Niabella beijingensis: one gene and its partner. The protein of the gene in region 2 interacts with the protein of the main gene of each other region in a pairwise test. Links are inferred from orthologs where the notes say so. Each region holds a gene or a part of one and is shown on either strand. Other genes may lie near its edges. The genes, in order: mrdA and K7B07_RS05115.

Region 1 (3,233 bases), 2.1 Mb from region 2 along the record:
CCTTCTGGAAAATAGTGAGCACCGCAGGGGCCATTACAATGGTCGTGGCGATCAACTGCGATCGGATCCTGGTAAAATCAAGTTCCGGATCCGAGAGGTATTTGGACAGTGCCAATGCCACGCTCACTTTACAGAACTCTGCCGGCTGAAACTGGAACCCGCCCAGTCTTATGATCGATTCCGTTCCTTTTACCGATGAATGAAAGGGGAATACCAGCAACAGCAACAGGATACCCCCTGCATACCACAGGTTGGCAGTTGCAGGAAAGAATTTACTATCCGTAAGCAGGATGAAAAGTCCCAGTACCAGTGAAACGCAGGCAAAATAGAACTGCCGGCTGTAATCCGTTTTAAAGCCCAGGAAGCTTTGCAATACCGGATCTCCTTCGGTATAAGTAACGCCAAAAATCGCCATCAGCCCGGTAGCCACCAACACGAGGTACACGATAACGAGTATATAATCCACCCCCTTGGATATTTCTGCTTTTTTCTGGCTCATATAAATTCTTCGAAAACGGTAACGGGTCTCCTGTATTTTCTATCTTCTGTTATAAATGTAATGAGCGCCGCGGGCTTTTTCTGCTGCGGCTTTTGTGCTGGCTTCGGGGCGCCCTGGGCCTGTGCAGAGTCCTTTTTAGGCGCTGCTTTCGGGCTGCCCTTCAGATAGCGGCGGAGCTGGGTGCTGTCCTTACGGATCTTTGCCCACTGCTCGGCCCGGGTGGAGTCGGTAATATACTGCAACCGGTCATAATAAGAAGGCATCAGGTTGGTATTGGAAATCCGTTCCAGGTCGGCCTTGCTTTTGTTGGTCAGGCTGTCCAGCAGGTATTTTTCCATCAGGATCCGTGCGATCGGTCCTGCCCAGGTGGCGCCGTATCCGGCGTTTTCCACCGCAACAGCAACGGCTATTTTGGGGTTGTCCTTGGGTGCAAAACAAACAAACATGGAGTTGTCTTTCAATTTGATCCGTCTGCGGTCCAGTATTGTATAGTTTTCTGCAGTACCTGTTTTTGCACATACATCAATGCCCGGGATCATGGCCACCCGCGCGGTTCCGCGTGTTACCACATCATTCATCCCATTGATAATAGCGTTGTAGGCCGTATCCGAAATATGCGTGAGCACCGCATGTTTTTCCCGGTATTTTGCCAGGATCGGGGCATCGGCTGCTGTTTCACCGTCAATACTGTCCACAAAATGCGGTATGTAATAATAGCCTTTGTTGGCGATGATCGACATGGCATTTGCGAGCTGCAGCGGGGTGGCCAGCATCTTGTCCTGGCCGATACCCAGGGTAAGGTTGGTACAGGAGTTCCAGGAGCCCCGGTATTCCTTATCATAGACGGCTACAGTTGGGATATTTCCTTTGTCCTCGCTGGGCAGGTCCACTCCCAGGCGCACGCCCAACCCGAATTTATGCATATAGGTTTCCCAGCCTTCATACCCTTTGCGCATATTGCCCATCCTGGGATTATCTACGGCCATCCGGTACACCTGCACAAAATAAGAGTTACAGGAATTAGCGATAGCCAGTCTTAAATTGGCAGCATGTCCGCCACCGGAATGCGTACAGGCCGGTTTCCCCGCTCCGCAGCCATAATAGCGGCCCGGACAGGCATATCCGTAAGACGGAGTGATCACCCCTTCATCCAGCGCCACCAGTCCGCCCAGCGGCTTAAAGGTGGAGCCGGGTGGATAGCGCCCTTTAATGCCCCGGTTCAGCAAAGGAGCCCTTACATTCAATACCATTTTTGCATAGTTGGCGTTCTTATCGGGACCGGTAAGATCATTCGGGTTGAATACCGGACCCGAGGCCATCGCCAGGATACCGCCGGTCTTTGGATCCAGTGCCACTACAGAGCCAACCTTGTTGTTGAGCAGCTTTTCTGCCAGCACCTGCAGGTCCACGTCCAGATGGGTCTTCAGACCACGGCCGGCCACCGCCGTGGTATCAAATTCACCGTTCTCATAATGCCCTACCAGCCGGTTCTTATTATCCTTGATCATGTACTGCACCCCCCGCTGCCCCATCAGCACTTTTTCATAAGTATATTCCAGTCCGTTCTTGCCCACATAATCACCCATGCGGTAAAAACTGGCAGAACGTTCAATATCCTTTGCGTCCACCTCGCTGATATAACCGAGGATATGAGCCCCTACATTATAAGGATAGGTACGCACCGGGCGCTGCTGCAATACAAAGCCCGGAAAACGCCAGCTGTTCTCTTCAAAACGTGCCTGCATTTCCGGTGTCAGCAGCGAATGGAAAATGGAGGGGCGCACTCTTGAATTTTTAATGATCGCATTTACAATACGGGTGCGGAACTCAGCGGTATCGATCTGCAGGAGATTACAGAAAGCCAGGGTATCAAAATTCTTCACTTCTGCCGGTGTTACCATCAGGTCGAACATGATGGTATTGTTCAGCACGGCCTTCCCGTTCCGGTCGAAAATAATTCCCCGTTCGGGATATAAGATCTTTTGAAATACCGCATTATTCTTTGCAAGTTCCAGGTACTTATTGCTTACCAGCTGCAGGTTGGCCAGCTGGGCAATAATGATTATAAATACGGACAGGAATATGATCCGTATAATATAACTTCTTGACTTATTGAACACCGACATAGTAAAACCTGGGAACTTTTATTAAAGAAAAACCAAAAATAGCATAAAACTGGTAATGACCTCAAATTGACCGGGGAACATTTTTAATAGCTGTCAGCTATGAGCTTTCAGCAGTCAGCTAAGCATTGTCCTGAACCCTGGGCATCCATCTTGAGGCTTCACTCCCTTCTCAATTCTGATAGCTGAGATCTGACGGCAGTTACGCTGTATTCGTACGGTAGCGTTGTTTGCGGAAGAACAGGAGCTCAGTAATAAAAATGAGCAGCATGCTGATAGCGGTAGCGCAAAGCACTTTTACAAGAAAGTTCATAAAAGACCCGAACGATAACCATTCCAGGAACAAGAGGTAAAAGTTATGAGCAAAGGAAAGCAACAGCGCATAAAGCCCGTAAGCACTCCATCCCATGGCCTTGGGCGAGGGCTCCTGGTAGGTATAGCCGGTGGCGTCTTTCGGGGAGAGCAGGTGTATGATCAGCGGGCGCAAAAAGGCCACCAGTACGCAGGCGGCCGCATGCAAACCAGGTGTCATTGTAAAATAATCGACGGTCATGCCCAGCAAAAATCCCAATAGCAGGAGCCAGCCTTTTTTAATGGAAAAAGGCAGCCAC
Region 2 (3,351 bases):
TCTTTATGTACAAAAGCGGCGAGTTCTGCCTCCAGCTGTTCGTGAAGGTTGGAGTTGCCGCTCATCATCCGGGCACCCATGGGTAAGGCAAGGCCGTATTGAGCCGCCCCTTCTGCATCTGCTTTTCTTATTTCCGGATGATTGGCCAGCCCCAGGTAATTGTTCAAACTCCAGACGATCACATCGTTGCCCCGGAATTTCATTACACTTCCTATTTCCCCTTCCAGCTTTGGAAAAGCAAAATAACCATGGGCCCTTTCCCGGTGTTGTCCAATGGGTCCGTAATTGTTTAATAACCGCTCGAAAATGTCTGCCATATATTGATTCGATTTTTAATAAAATAATGTGCAAATATAAGACTCTTGATCCGTTTATAAGGAACAGGCCTGCCGCCGTACCCGGAGGGCAACAAAAAAGCCTGCAGATCAACCACAGGCTTTATTGTAAGCAGGAGGGCATCCTATTCGTCCTGCTGATTTTTTTTCTTGTCCTTTTTCTTAAAGAGTCCGCCCAGGAATCCTTTTTTCTTTTTCGGCTGGTCTGCTGACCCGATCGGTTTTCCCTGAGGCGCCTTTGCCGGTTCTTTTTTAACCGTATCTTTTATTGGTTTGTTCTCATCCAGCAAAGGTTTGGATTCCGGACCAATGTACTCATTATTGTTTTGCATATAATCCTGCTCGGTGCCTACTCCTGCATCTTCCCCTTCAGCGGTAGGCTCCGGATTTTCAGAAGTAACATAGATCGAAGGATCCGCACTCAGCACTTCATTTTCCATGGTGGCGGGCTCTGCAAACTTTTCATCCCTGTTTATGCCTAACGATTTATCCGCATATACTTTTTTGAAAAAAGCTTCCCAGATGGGACGGGCAGCTTCGCCTCCAAACCCGCCTCTGCCTTCATTGCGGATAAAGCGGTCATCACAACCTACCCAAACCCCTCCCAGTAACTGAGGAGTGAAGCCCATAAACCAGGCATCACTGTTGTCGTTGGTGGTTCCGGTCTTCCCCGCCATTTCCGCAGCGCCCAGACGGGCACGCAGACCTGCTGCTGTGCCTTTGTCCACAATCCCCTGCATCATACGGCTCATGGTATAGGCAGTGGCCTCGCTGATGGCTTCTTTCCGGTTCACACTATAGTCGAACCGTTTGATCACGTTACCATTCCGGTCTTCGATCCGGCTGATAAAATAAGGTTTGGTGGAAAAACCACGTCCTCCAAAAATGGAGTATCCCCAAAGCATTTCGAAAAGCGAAAGCTCACAGGAGCCCAGGGCGATGGACGGGAAGGGCGCTACTTTTGTAGGGATATTGATGCGCTGTAAAAAGTTAGAGAACTGGGCCGGTCCCACCTGTTTCATAATATAAGCGGTGGCGCAGTTCCGGGACCAGGCAAGGGCGGAGGCCATCGTCATGGTTCTGCCGGTACAGGTACGGCCGGTGGCAGGCACCAGCTGACCGTTGCCAAAGTTCTGTTGCACATCTTCCACCATCGATTCCGGCGTCATTCCTCTTTCTTCGATCGCCTGGGCGTAAAGCAATGGCTTGATGGTGGAACCCACCTGACGTTTTGTTCGGAGATTTACGTGATCGTACTTATAGGTCTTAAAGTCAATACCTCCCACCCAGGCCTTTACTTCGCCGGTGACAGGGTCCATCACCATAAATGCCGACTGCACCATGGTGCGGTGGTATTTAATCGAGTCGTAAGGTGTCATTACGGTGTCGCGTGCCTTGCCGGGGATCCAGGCGAAGATACGCATGGGTACTTTTTTATAGAAAGAGGCTTTGATCTCTTTGTCTGAAAAACCGTCATCCGCCATACTTCTCCAGCGATCACTTTCCTTCATGGCGCGCAGCAGTACATTGTCATGGCCTTTCCACACGGCGCCGCTCTTTATAAAGGACTGGCGCACGAGCGCCCGTTGCAAATTAGGTACCTGCATGTAAACGGCTTCTTCTGCATATTGCTGCATCTGGGGGTTGATGGTGGTATAGATCTTTAACCCGTCTTCATAAAGACTATAGGAGGACCCATCCGGTTTTTTCAGGTCTTTCAGCACGGTCTTCAGTTCGTCGCGCAGCACATCCCGGAAATAAGGCGCATAACCGGTGTTCTCATCCATTTTCCTGTAGTTCACCTTCATAGGCGCCGCCGACAGCCGGTCGGCTTCTGCACCGGACAGATTCCCGTTTTCCACCATACGGGCGATCACCAGGTTCCTCCGGTCCATCGCCAGTTTGGGATTTCTCCTGGGGTTGTAAATACCGGGACCATTGATCATTCCGACCAGGAGTGCAGCTTCATCCACGCTCAGGCGATCCGGTTCCTTCTGAAACCAGGTCCTGGAAGCATTGCGGATGCCATATACGTTGTCACTAAAAGGTACGGCATTCAGGTATAAGGCAACGATCTCTTCTTTGGTAAAGTTCCGTTCCAGCTTTACAGAAATGATCCATTCCTTCAGTTTCTGGATGACCCGAACAGCTTTGTTGCTGGCCCGCTGATTAAACAGCGCCAGGGCCAGCTGCTGGGTAATGGTACTGCCACCGCCTTCTCTACCCAGTAAAAAGATGGCCCTCAGCGTACCTTTAAGGTCAATACCAGCGTGGTCATAGAAACGTTTGTCTTCTGTGGCGATCAACGCATTGATCACATTGGGGGAAATATCACGGTATTTTACCAGGGATCTGTTCCCGTTGGGGAGGTAATACTTTCCCATAAGGGTTCCGTCTGCCGCCAGTACTTCAGAGGCCTGGGTGATAGTGGGGTTTTCCAGTTCTGCCAGTGAAGGCATTTTGCCAAATACGCCCCAGTTCGCGAGCAATACCGTTAAAATGCCAAGGCCAAATAAAATGAAAAAAATTCGCCAAAAAATACGAACTGATTTCTTCATATAGAAATGATAAAAAAGTTTATAATAAAATCTGGTACCAAAAATAAGTAAATGCCTTCCTATAAACTGAAAAACCCCTGATAATTTAAGGCGGTTTTATCAATTGGTACCTCATACTCAATGCTTTTTCTTGAGCTAACTTCATGTGAGTGACCTAAACTTAAGCAAAATGGTTACTTTTGCGACGATTAATAACAGATACCGAATGAAGTTTAATTTGACGCAGATGCCGGAACGGTACGTACGTCCACGTACAAACGGCATCACAATGGTAATGGATAAGGGGTTGAGTATTGATGAGGCCAAGAGTTTTATGAGTGTTTCTTATCCTCATGTTGATGTGGTAAAGCTGGGATTTGGTACCGCCGTCGTAACCCCGAACCTGGAGGAGAAGATTGAGGTATACCGTTCTTATGATATCCCGGTTTATTTTGGGGGTACCTTATTTGAAGCGTATC

The links.
Region 1: the proteins of K7B07_RS05115 (region 2) and mrdA interact in binary tests that used the Escherichia coli proteins (3 or more experiments, as listed by UniProt). The link is inferred for Niabella beijingensis from one-to-one orthologs.

Annotation. Positions count from the first base shown.
Region 1 is NZ_JAIQDI010000001.1:3,363,469-3,366,701, reverse strand. The notes cover bases 61-2,964. They hold mrdA (penicillin-binding protein 2), read right to left. Parts: upstream 2,626-2,964; coding sequence 496-2,625; downstream 61-495. Other genes in these bases: K7B07_RS14125 (rod shape-determining protein MreD), read right to left, coding at 2,825-2,964; rodA (rod shape-determining protein RodA), read right to left, coding at 61-499. In the rest of the region: more of rodA, read right to left, coding at 1-60; more of K7B07_RS14125, read right to left, coding at 2,965-3,233. UniProt on the Escherichia coli protein: Catalyzes cross-linking of the peptidoglycan cell wall. Responsible for the determination of the rod shape of the cell. Is probably required for lateral peptidoglycan synthesis and maintenance of the correct diameter during lateral and centripetal growth.
Region 2 is NZ_JAIQDI010000001.1:1,217,589-1,220,939, reverse strand. The notes cover bases 178-3,199. They hold K7B07_RS05115 (penicillin-binding protein 1A), read right to left. Parts: upstream 2,894-3,199; coding sequence 461-2,893; downstream 178-460. Other genes in these bases: K7B07_RS05110 (phosphosulfolactate synthase), read left to right, coding at 3,099-3,199; K7B07_RS05120 (aminotransferase class I/II-fold pyridoxal phosphate-dependent enzyme), read right to left, coding at 178-317. In the rest of the region: more of K7B07_RS05120, read right to left, coding at 1-177; more of K7B07_RS05110, read left to right, coding at 3,200-3,351. UniProt on the Escherichia coli protein: Cell wall formation. Synthesis of cross-linked peptidoglycan from the lipid intermediates.